DNA from 2 places in the Caballeronia sp. LZ019 genome. Region 1 is predicted to be linked to the other one. Evidence: riboswitches for the same ligand, from Rfam matches in the RefSeq annotation. Region 1 holds a riboswitch; the other holds the start of a gene.
What was found. A riboswitch is a leader RNA that binds a small molecule or an ion and turns the genes downstream of it on or off. The one in region 1 is predicted to bind cobalamin.
Positions count from the first base shown of each region.

Region 1 (5,975 bases):
GAACAGGGGCCGACGAAACGCCGCTATCTGCTCGACGATGCCGCGCCAGTCCGCCGCCTCGCGCCAGTCGTCGCCGGGCTGCGGCTGCCAGGCGGGACGCCTCAGGGCCCACAGCGGAATTCCGGCGGCCGTGCACGCGTCGCGCGCGTGACGGCTCATTTGCGCGGCATAGGGATGCGTCGCATCGACGACGAGCGCGATGTCGCTCGCACGCAGATAGCCGATCAGTCCCGCCACGCCGCCGAATCCGCCGACGCGTACTTCGCATGCAAGATCGGCAGGCACGCGCGCGAGGCCCGCGATGCTGTAGACATGCGGTTTCGCCAGCCGTCGCGCGATGGCGAGCGCGTCGCCCGTTCCGCCAAGGAGCAATAGGCGCTTCATGCCGCGCTTCCCACGATCGCCCCTTGCCTGTCGATGGCGAACGTCTCCACGACGATGCCTCGCGGCGCCACATCGCGTGCGACGTCACGCGCCCGCGCACAGACCACATCGCCCAGTTCGATACCCTCGGCACGCGCCAGCTTCAACGCTTCCTGGCTCGTATTCGCCGCGCGAATCGCGCATTGCAGCGAATCGCCTGCGCCCGCATCGGCGGCCCACACTGCGAGCAGGGCCAGGTCGATGCTCGAACTGCGGCTATGCAGATCCATATGTCCGGCCGCGAGCTTGCTCAGCTTTCCGAAGCCACCACAGAGACTGAGCTTTTCGACGGGCGCGCGCCGCATATGCTTCAGTACCGCGCCGGCGAAATCCCCCATCTCGATCAACGCGATGTCGGGCAGGCCGTAGCGCGCGCGCATCGCGTCTTCGCTCTGATTGCCCGTGCACGCCGCGATATGCCGCACACCGTTGGCCCGTGCCACGTCGATGCCCTGATGAATCGACGCGATATACGCCGAACAGGAAAACGGTCTGACGATGCCCGTCGTGCCGAGAATCGACAAGCCGCCGGCGATACCGAGCCGCGGGTTCATCGTTTTCAGCGCGAGCGCAGCGCCATTTTCGACACCAATGCTCACGTCGAAGCCGCCTGCATAGCCTGCGATGGCCGCGAGGTCTTCGAGGTGCCGCGTCATCATCTGGCGCGGCACCGGGTTGATCGCCGGTTCGCCGATCGCAAGCGCGAGTCCCGCGCGCGTCACGGTGCCGACGCCCGGTCCCGCATGAAAGCGCACGCCTGCAACCGCCGATAGTTGCACGCGCGCAAATACGAGCGCACCATGCGTGACGTCGGGATCATCGCCCGCATCCTTGATGACGCCGGCTTCCGCGACATCGCGCATGTTCTCGACGCGGCGGCAAAATTCCAGCTTCATCGTGACACGCTGCCCTCTTGGCAGCACGATCTCGGCGCGTTCGCCGGCTTCGCCCGTCAGCAAGAGACGCGCGGCCGCGAGACTCGTCACGGTCGCACAGCTTCCGGTGGTATAGCCGCTTCTCAGCGGCGCGGGGGTGTCGGGCGTTTCGTCGCGCATGCGTCGGATGAAGCCATATAGTTAGGAACGCTCACGACTTCGTCGCTTGCAACATCGTGATCGGCAACGCCTGCCGCCATGTATCGAAGCTACCGAGCGGTTCCGCCTGCGCCACCCCGATTCGCGTCAGTTCGCCGCCATGCCGCGCGCGCCACTCGACGAGCGCCGCTTCGCTCTGCAAGGTCACCGCGTTGACGATGAGCCGCCCGCCCTGGCGCAGCCGCGTCCAGCAGGTATCGAGCACGCCGGGTGCAGTCGCCCCTCCGCCGACGAACACGGCATCCGGCGCGGGCAGGCCATCGAGCGCGGCAGGCGCTTCGCCTCTCACGAGCCTGAGTGTCGGCACGCCGAGCGCATCGCGGTTGTGCTCGATGAGACGCTGCCGCCCTTCGTTGGCTTCGATGGCAATCGCGCGGCAAGCCGGATGCGCGCGCATCCATTCGATACCGATGGAGCCGCAGCCCGCGCCCACGTCCCATAGCAATTCGCCGGGTTGCGGCGCAAGACGCGCGAGGGTAATCGCACGGACATCGCGCTTCGTGAGCTGGCCGTCGTGACGGTACGCGTCGTCGGGCAAGCCGGGCGTGAGCGGCGGACCCGCGTGGCCCGCGTGCGTCCTGCACTCGATCGCAACGAGATTGAGCGCGGCGACGTGAGCCTCGCGCCAATCGTCCGCACGTTCGTCAATGCGCCGCTCATCGACGCCGCCCAACTGCTCGAATACGCTGATGCGGCTCGCGCCGAAGCCGTGCGCGGTCAGCAACGATGCGATGGCCGCGGGCGTCGAGCCATCCGCGCTCAAGACGAGAAGACGCGCACCGCGAAACGTATGCGCGAGCAGTTCAGCGGCCGGACGCCCGACGAGCGACACGCATCGAACATCCTGCAACGCCCAGTGCAGACGGGCCGCCGCGAGCGACAGCGACGAAGGCGCAGGAATGACGCGCATTTCATCGGGCGAAAGCTCGCGCGCGAGCGTGGCGCCGACGCCGAAATGCATCGGATCGCCGCTCGCCAGCACGCAGATGCGCGCGCCGCTCGCGCGCTCGGCAAGCACGGCATCGATGGAAAACGGCTTGGGCCACGGCACGCGGCGGGCTGCGATACGCGCGGGAAGAAGCGCGAGGTGCCGCTCGCCGCCGTGGATCGAACCAGCTTCGACGAGCGCGCGACGTGCCGCGCGACTAAGGCCGTGCCATCCGTCCTCGCCGATGCCCACCACGGTCAGCCAGGTCGACATGCGCCGTTCCCTCCTTGCGGTTCGCTACGCGCATCGCGAGAAAACGGCATGCACGAAGCGGTCTGATGGTCGATAAAACCGGGCATAATACAACGTCCGTCGGCGCCTGCGAGGGTCGAACCTCGAGGGCCTAACAGGGAACACAGCAAAACTGTGGCTGCCCCCGCAATTGTACGCAGCGAGTCCGCGCTCCACTGCCACTGGTTTATACCGGGAAGGCCGGCGCGGATGGCGACCTGCCAGCCAAGAGACCTGCCGACGCCAGAATCAACGCTTATTTCGCGCGAGCCGTCCGGGCGGGGTGTACCGGGCAGTTCATGGCGCGATACCGCATCCGTCACGCATTTGAACGCACATTCTTCAGTATCGCGGCCATCGGCCTGTCCGGGCCTCATGCGCATCGTGCCGGCACGAGACGGCGGCCTCGCGCGCTTGCGTCTGACGGGCGGCGAACTCGGCGCACCGGCGGCGCATGCCGTTGCGCGCGCCGCCATGCGCTGCGGCTCGGGCGTCATCGACGTGACCAACCGGGCCAACCTGCAATTGCGCGGCATTCGCGACGATGCCCATGCGGAACTCGTCGAAATCGCAATGAACGCCGGCCTCGGTCCGCAAGCCGCAGGCGGCGACGATATCCGCAACGTGATGCTGAGCCCGCTCGCGAACGCCTCGCTGCGCTCGCTCGCCGCCGGCATCACCGCCGCGATGCAGAGCGACGCCGCGCTGCACGCGTTATCGCCCAAATTCTCGCTGCAGCTCGACGGCGGCGAACGGCTCGCAATGCTCGATCACGCACACGATGTGTGGCTCTCCGCACTCGATGGCGGCGCGCGTTTCGCGTTCGGTTTCGCAGGGTCGATGCCGCATCGCGTCGATCATGCGCCCGCGCTCGGCAGCGTTGCGCGCGATGCCGTCGTGCCTTTCGTCGTCGCGGTGCTTCATGCGTTTCTCGCGCAAGCAACGCCGGAAGAGCATCGCATGCGTGAGTTTCTCGCACGAGTCGGCGTCGCGCGCTTTCTCCATGCGCTCACATTCGACGCCGTATCCACGACATGGCGTCGCGCACCGTCCGATGCATCGCTGCGCCTGGGCGCACATGCCATGCCGGATGACAACGCATGCTATGTCGGAGCGCAACCGCCGCTCGGCCGTCTCGATGCCGCCACACTGGGCGCCCTCGCCGATCTCGCCACATCGCATGGGGAGGGCCGCCTTATCGTGACGCCGTGGCAAAGCATCATCGTGCCGGGCGTCGTGCTGCAAGACACACAAAGCGTGATCGACCGCCTCGATGCGCTCGGCCTCGTGACGGACTCGCGCCATCCGCTTGCGCGACTTATCGCGTGTACCGGTTCGAGCGGCTGCGCGAAAAGTCATGCCGACACCAAAGCCGATGCTTACCGCCTCGCGCCGCTGTTGCCGCCCGATACGCACGTGCATCTGAGCGGTTGCGATCGTTCGTGCGCGGCGGCGCATCCCGTCGCGGTGACGCTGTTCGCTGTCGAAGCCGACCGCTACGACGTGCATTGGCACCCGCGTCGCGTCGCACGAAATCTATCCATCGAAGAGGCGGCCGCATGGCTCGCCCGGAGCCATGCCGATGCTTGACTACATTCGCGACGGCGCAGAAATCTATCGTCAGTCGTTTGCGACGATACGCGCCGAAGCCGACCTGAGCGCCATTCCATCCGACGTCGAGAAGCTCGCCGTGCGTTTGATCCATGCGTGCGGCATGATCGATATCGTTGACGACCTGCGTTTCTCTCCCGGCGCGGGCGATGCGGGCCGCGCAGCGCTTGCTGCCGGCGCACCGATTCTCTGCGATGCGCGCATGGTCGCCGAAGGCATCACGCGTGCACGCCTTCCTGCCGACAACCGCGTCGTCTGCACGCTCGGCGATCCGTGCGTGCCCGAACGCGCACGCATGATGAACAACACCCGGTCCGCCGCCGCACTCGAGTTGTGGCGGCCGCACCTTGCGGGCGCGGTCGTCGCGATCGGCAACGCACCGACCGCCCTCTTTCATCTCCTCGACATGATCGATGCCGGCGCACCGGAACCGGCGCTCATTCTGGGCTTTCCAGTGGGCTTCATCGGCGCGGCGGAATCCAAAGCGCTGCTTGCGGCCGACAGCCGCGGGGTGCCGTACGTCACCCTGCTCGGACGGCGCGGCGGAAGCGCGATGACCGCCGCCGCCGTGAACGCGCTTGCTTCGGAGACCGAATGATGAGCGGACGGCTCTACGGCCTGGGCGTCGGTCCCGGCGATCCCGAACTCATCACCGTGAAGGCGTTGCGGCTTCTCAAGTCCGCGCCGGTCGTCGCCTACTTCGTTGCAAAGGGAAAGAGGGGCAACGCATTCGGCATCATCGAATCGCATCTCGACGCGGCGCAGACGCGGCTGCCGCTCGTCTATCCGGTCACGACCGAAGCGCTCGAACCGCCGCTTTGCTACGAAACCATCATCAGCGCGTTCTACGACGAAGCGGCGCTCGCCATCGCCGATCATCTTGAAGCCGGGCGTGATGTCGCGGTGATCTGCGAAGGAGACCCCTTCTTTTACGGCTCATACATGTATCTGCACGATCGCCTCGCCGGACGCTTCGACGCGCACGTGGTTCCCGGCGTGTGCTCGATGCTCGGCGGCGTATCGGTGCTAGGCGCGCCGCTCGTCTATCGCAATCAGAGTCTCAGCGTGCTATCGGGCGTGTTGTCCGAAGACGAACTTCGGCGCAAGCTCGAATCATCGGATGCGGCGGTGGTCATGAAGCTCGGGCGCAACTTCGAGAAAGTGCGCCGGGTGCTGATCGATCTCGGGCTCGACAAGCGCGCGCTTTACGTCGAACGCGCGACGATGGCGAATCAACGCATCGTGCCGCTCGATGAAGTCGATCCGATGGCGTCGCCGTATTTCTCGCTGCTCGTCGTGCCGGGGAAGAAATGGCAGGCATGATCACGCGCCCGACCGTCGCGATCGTCGTGCTCGGCGAAAGCGCGATGCCCACTGCCCGACGCATTCAGGCCCGCTACGCCGGGTCGCTCGTGCATGGTCTTGCGAGCCGCGTCGCCGCTGACGTTGCATACGACGATTTCGGCGCGTACTTGCGTACGCTCTATGCAGCGCATACCCCCATCGTCGCGCTGTGTTCCGCAGGGATCGTGATTCGCGCACTCGCGCCCTGCCTGACCGACAAGCAAGCCGAACCGCCGGTCCTCGCCGTCGCGCAGGACGGCAGCGCAGTCGTGCCGCTCGTCGGC
Region 1 covers NZ_JARTVZ010000002.1:621,068-627,042, reverse strand. Annotated here, with positions in the region: gene P9255_RS05820 (cobalt-precorrin-6A reductase) at 1-384, opposite strand, end outside; gene P9255_RS05815 (cobalt-precorrin-5B (C(1))-methyltransferase) at 381-1,478, opposite strand; gene cbiE (precorrin-6y C5,15-methyltransferase (decarboxylating) subunit CbiE) at 1,510-2,718, opposite strand; cobalamin riboswitch at 2,802-2,993, shown strand; gene cobG (precorrin-3B synthase) at 3,112-4,326, shown strand; gene P9255_RS05800 (precorrin-8X methylmutase) at 4,319-4,945, shown strand; gene P9255_RS05795 (precorrin-2 C(20)-methyltransferase) at 4,942-5,670, shown strand; gene cobJ (precorrin-3B C(17)-methyltransferase) at 5,658-5,975, shown strand, end outside.

Region 2 (5,975 bases), on a different contig from region 1:
TGCGGCACTTGCGCACTGGCCTGAGCCGACAGCGAGAGCACGCCCGAAGGCTGCGGATTGGTAATGACCGTCTGCGCAGCGGCAGTGGCCGAAAAGGTGAGCGCGGCGCTCGACATCGCAAGAGCGAGTGCGGCGGCGGTTTTCTTGTTCATCATCGAAGGACTCCGGCCTGTAACGTCGCGCGTTTCGCGACGCCCTTTAGGCGGTCCGGCCGCGTCCTTAGTTCCGATTCCCGGCGAGCCGTTCGGTAATAAAACGCCACTGCGCATCCGTGACAGGCGTGATCGACAGCCGGTTGCCGCGCGCGAGCACCTGCATGTCGGCGAGCGCCTCGTGTGCGCGCAAATCTGCAAGCGAAATGAGCGGGATCTTCCTGACGAAGCTCACGTCGACGAGCAGCCAGCGCGGCGTGTCCGGCGTGGACTTCGGATCGAAGTAGGGGCTTGTCGAATCGAACTGCGTGGGATCGGGATAGGCCGTCGACGCCACCTTCGCGATGCCCGCGATACCCGGCTCCGGACAGCTCGAATGATAGAAGAGCACGCCGTCGCCGACTGTCATCTGGTCGCGCATGAAGTTGCGCGCCTGATAGTTGCGCACGCCCGTCCACGGCAAGGTTTTCTTCGGCGCGTGCGCGAGATGATCGATGCTCGCTTCGTCCGGTTCGGACTTCATCAGCCAGTAGCGCATGAGGGAGCAGCAAGAGTCGACGATGCAAATGAAAACGGCATCGGTGAAAACCGATGCCGTCTGGGTAAGGTCCCCGCCTCAGCCGCTAGGCCGGCATCCTGAACCTGGGTTCAAGATTGGTCGCGGTAAGCAACACTTCGGGTACATCAGACTAAGTGACGCGCGCGCCCGTGTTACAAGGTTCCGCAACCGTGCCAATGTGACATTGGTTCAAGGAATATATGACCTTGGCGCACCAGGCAGGGAAACATCACTCTACACCAATCATTTGCCTTATGCAGCCCCCGGCCATCGATCGCGCGGTATCTTTTTTTCATTGACACCGCGAGGGTGATTAGATCAACCCATCATGCAGATAACCTGCACTTACTGCACTTCGTACTGCGCGATGACCGCGCCCAACTGCTGGTTCATCGAGTGCACCGTGCGGCGAATTTCTTCGGCGGGGAAGGCCTCGCCGTGACGCACGCTTTCCTGCAGACGCAGCAATTCGGACGCCAGCGACAGCGCGGCCATCACTGCGATGCGGTCCGTGCCGCGCACGCTGCTTGCATTGCGGATCTTGTTCATTTCCGCATCGACGCGGGCGACCGCTTCGCGCAACGCGGCTTCCGTTTCAGGCGAGCACGCGAGGCGATACGGTTGCCCGAGGATGGATACTTCGATCTGCGTGGTCGTCATGCCTTCTCTCCGTGATGGTGAGCGCCCTGCATCTCTTCCGCATGCGCATGTTCGTGCTGCGCGCCGCGCGATGCGTGCTTTTCGGCTTCGGCGTTGAGAAGGTCCAGTTGATTGTCGCTTTCCGCGTGCTGCGTCTTGCCGCGCGGCAGTTTTTCGAGGATGGCGTTCAAGCGCACCTGAGCGTCGTCGATCTTCGCGGAGAGCGAGTCACGCTCGGCTTGCAATGCGTCGCGCTCGCTTCGCACCTGCACGAGTTCGTCCTGTACGCCCGCGTAGTCGGCGCGCAATTGTTCGAGTTGCGCTTCCAGCGCGAGACGCGCCTGATTGTGGCGCTCGCTGATCTTGATCAGCCGGCCGATGTTTCCTGACAGTGATTCGAGTTCGTTGAGCATGTGCTGCGTCCTCTAAAGACCTGGCATTTTAGCGCGGTTCAAAGCAGCGTCCGATAATTGTCTCGTTTCGAGACGTAACAACCCCGGAACATGCGTGCATCGCCATGCATTCGTGTGTGGAAAGAGCGAGCGTGCGCGTTGATTGCAAGCGGCTGGGACGGCGCGCGTTCTTGACGGCCCCGATGCCCGCTCCTAAACTTGCCGCACTTTTGGTGCTCGCGTCCGCTTCTCTCGCGGATGCAGTCAAACGGGAAACAGGGAGCGAAGTCCACGGCGCATGACCGGGACGCGTCAACCTGTGCTGCCCCCGCAACGGTAAGCGACCGCAACGCAAGTTGCAAGTCGTCCCTCGCACGTTTCTCGCGTCGCATCGCATGGTTCATCGTCATGCGTGCGCCCTGCAGGAAGCGTGTCGACGCCACTGCGCGCCATGCGCGGGAAGGCGGGACGAAGCGTCGCCAGCCCGGATACCGGCCAATCGTCCAGCGCGTCCATGTCATGACGACCGGCGCGCGCGTCGCGCACAGACCTCGCGGGGAGCGGGGCACGCGCCAGCCCCGAACTGGAAGTCTTCACGCATGGTTCCATCTCCGTCCGGCACGAGGCGTCGCGCCGTTTGCGTTGCGGCGTGCGCCGCGTTCAGCGTGCTGCCGGTGCAATCCGCGCATGCCGATGCCGCCGATGCCGCCGCCCAAACACTCGCGCCCGTCGTCGTGACCGCGACGCGCAGCCCGCAGCCGCTCGCCGATTCGCTTCCGCAGACATCGCTCTTCGACCAGCAGGACATCGCCGACACCAACGCCGACGATGTGCTCGGCCTCATCGCGCTCGCGCCCGGCGTGCAGATCACCCGCAACGGCGGGCCAGGCGCGAATTCGGGCGTGTACATACGCGGCGCGGCGTCGTCGCAATCGCTCGTGCTGATCGACGGCGTGCGCGTGGAGTCGGTATCGCTCGGCGCGGCGCAGTTGTCGCAGCTAATGCTCGATCAGACCGATCGCGTCGAAGTCGTGAACGGCAATGTATCGGCGCTGTATGGATCGAATGCGATCGGCGGCGTCGTGCAGATCTTCACGAAAGAGGGCGATGCACACCCGCCGCGCTTCCACTTCGAAGCCGAGTACGGCAGCTATCACACGCAGCGTCAGTCGGCGGGCGTCGACGGCGCGCTCGACGCCGATGGCCGCACCACGTTCAGCCTCAACGTGTCCCGCGAAAAGACCGACGGCTTCTCGTCGATCGATCCCGCGCTTGCGCCCAATGCCAACCCGAACGCGAACGGCTATCTCAACGAAAGCGTCGCGGCGACGCTGCGCCACAAGTTCACCGACAAGTGGGACGCGGGCGTGCGCTTTTTGCAAGCGAACGGCGTCGACAGCTTCGACGATGCCTACGGCTCGCCGACCGACATCAACAAGACGCACGACCGCGTGCGCTCGGCGTCGGTGTTCGCGAACGGCAAGCTGACCGACCGCTGGACCACGCACTTCACGATGGCGCAGGGGCAGGACCGCGCGAACATCGAGCAGAACGGCGTCTATACGAGCCGATTCAACTCGGAGACGCATCAGTACCTCTGGCAGAACGACTTCAGGCTCGCCGATGCCCACAAGCTGCTGTTCGGCTACGAGCATCTCGATCAATCGCTCGATTCGGATCAGCTGAGCGCGCCGGACCGTCACGTGAATTCGGTGTTCGCGGGTTACGTGGGGCGCTTCGGCTCGAGCGAGGTTCAGGCGAACGTGCGTCACGACCAGTATTCCGATTTCGGCGGCGCGAACAGCTACTATCTCGGCTACGCCTACAGGTTCGATGCCCACTGGCGCGCGAGCGCGAGCTATGCGGTGTCGTTCCGCGCCCCGAGCTTCGATGACCTCTACTATCCGTTCAGCGGCAATGCGTCGATTCAACCGGAGCGCAGCCATTCGGTCGAAGCGGCGTTGCAGTACGCATCGGACAAAGTGGGCGTGCTGCGCGTGACGGCATTCCAGACGCGCTATTCGAATCTGATCGATTACGTATCGGATGGCAGCGGCTTCTATATCGCGCAGAACGTGGGGCGCGCGAAAGTGCAGGGCGTCGAGGGATCGTGGGCGGGGCATGTGGGCGCAACGGATCTACGCGCCGGTGTCACGTTCCAGAATCCCGTTGACGAGACGAATCACGAAGAGCTGACGCGACGTGCGCGGCGCTTCGCATCGCTGTCGGCGCATCGATCGATCGGACGATGGCGCGTGGGCGGCGAGTGGATCGTGAGCGGCGCGCGCAGCGATTACGATTCGACGCTTGCAGGCTACGGCGTGGTCAATCTGTCCGCGCGCTATGACATCACGAAGTCGTGGTACGTGAGCGCGCGCATCGACAATCTGTTCGACCGGGACTATGAACTCGCTTACTCGTACAACACGCCGCGACGCGGCGCGTATATCACACTCGGATGGCATCCGTCGTGAGCATGACGCCGTCATCGAGACGCGATGAACGCTAGCCGCGCCGCCGTCATCTGGCTCGCGCTCGGCGCGATGGCGCTCGTCATGCTCGTGGCGTCGCTTGCGCTCGGCAGCGTGAATCTGCCGATGTCGCGTGCAATCGCCGCGCTGCTGCACGCGCATTCCGCCACGCCCGATATCGCCGATGACATCGTCCTTACGTTACGTTTGCCGCGCGCTTTGGCTGGCTTTGCATCGGGCGCGCTGCTGGCGCTCGCCGGTGCGCTGCTGCAAGTGCTGCTGCGTAATCCGCTCGCGGAGCCGTACGTGCTCGGCGTATCCGGCGGCGCGGCGACCTTCGCGCTTGCCGCGATGCTCGCGTCGATGCCGTGGTGGGGCGTCGACCTTGCCGCGTGCATCGGCGCGTTCGTGTCGATCGTGCTGGTGCTCGGCCTTGCGCGCAGGCATCTGTGGCACGGCGAGCAGGACGCATCACCGAGGCTGTTGCTGACCGGCGTGGTGATCGCGGCGGGATGGGGCGCGCTCATCACGCTGATACTCAGCGTTGCGCCGGAGAACCGGCTGCGCGGCATGCTTTTCTGGCTCACCGGCGACCTCAACGGCGCAGCCACGCCCTGGCCCGCGATGATCGCGCTCGTCGTGGCGCTTGCCACGATCGTGCCCGTCGCGCCGCAACTGAACGTGCTGCTGCGTGGCGATGCGGCCGCGCGCGCGCTCGGCGTGCCCGTCGAACGATTGCGCCTGCGCGTGTATCTCGTGGCGTCGCTTGCGGCCGCGGCCGCAGTGACGACGGCGGGGACCATCGGCTTCGTCGGGCTCGTCGTGCCGCATCTCTTGCGGCTTGCATGCGGCAACGATCAGCGCATGCTCGTGCCCGCCGCGCCGCTGGCCGGTGGGCTCGCCGTGATGAGCGCCGATCTCGCCGCGCGCACCGTCATCGCGCCGGGGCAGTTGCCGGTGGGCGTGGTGACGGCGCTCGTCGGCGTGCCGATGTTCCTGTGGATGCTCTTGCGCCGCCCGCGATGAACACGCTCCGCATCGACAAGCTCACGCTCCGCGCTGGCGACCGCACACTGGTCGATGAACTGAGCGCGACCATCGCGGCGGGCGAAGTGTGGTGCATCGCGGGGCCGAACGGCGCGGGCAAGACGACGCTCATCGGCGTGCTCGCGGGACTCGCGAAACCGGCGGCGGGCGGCGTATCGCTCGATGGCCGCGCACTCAAACAATGGCGCGCGGCGGACCTCGCACGGCATCGCGCGCTGATGCCGCAAAGCACGCACGACGCGTTCAGCGCGACTGTGCTCGACACCGTGCTGCTCAACCGTTTTCCGTATCTCACCGGCTGGGGCTGGGAAAGCGACGACGACCGCGCCGCCGCCCACGCCGCGCTCGATGCGCTCGGCCTCGCCGCATTCGCATCGCGCGACGTGCTGACGCTGTCGGGCGGCGAACGGCAGCGCGTCGCGCTCGCCGCCGTGCTGTGTCAGCACGCGCCGCTGCTTTTGCTCGACGAACCGCTCGCGCATCTGGACCTGCATCATCAGATCGATTGCCTGCATGCGCTCGCGAAAGCCGCACGCGATGAACGCCGCGCGGTCGTGCTCTCGTGCCACGATCTGAACCTCGCGCGCCGTTTCGCCACGCATGCGCTGTTGCTCGACGGCAAGGGTGGCGCGTATGCGGGCCGCGTCGCCGATGTCCTGACGGCCGAGCGCGCGAGCGCCGCGTTCGGCTATCCGCTCGTGCTGATCCGCGATGG
Region 2 covers NZ_JARTVZ010000005.1:1,965,892-1,971,866, forward strand. Annotated here, with positions in the region: gene P9255_RS22635 (SIMPL domain-containing protein) at 1-152, opposite strand, end outside; gene P9255_RS22640 (EVE domain-containing protein) at 220-690, opposite strand; RNA gene ssrS (6S RNA) at 757-939, opposite strand; gene P9255_RS22650 (cell division protein ZapA) at 1,057-1,371, opposite strand; gene P9255_RS22655 (ATPase) at 1,368-1,763, opposite strand; cobalamin riboswitch at 1,957-2,257, shown strand; gene P9255_RS22660 (TonB-dependent receptor domain-containing protein) at 2,342-4,216, shown strand; gene P9255_RS22665 (iron ABC transporter permease) at 4,241-5,239, shown strand; gene P9255_RS22670 (ABC transporter ATP-binding protein) at 5,236-5,975, shown strand, end outside.
Region 2: linked by a shared signal. The riboswitch ahead of P9255_RS22660 (TonB-dependent receptor domain-containing protein) and the one ahead of cobG (precorrin-3B synthase) in region 1 are both predicted to bind cobalamin.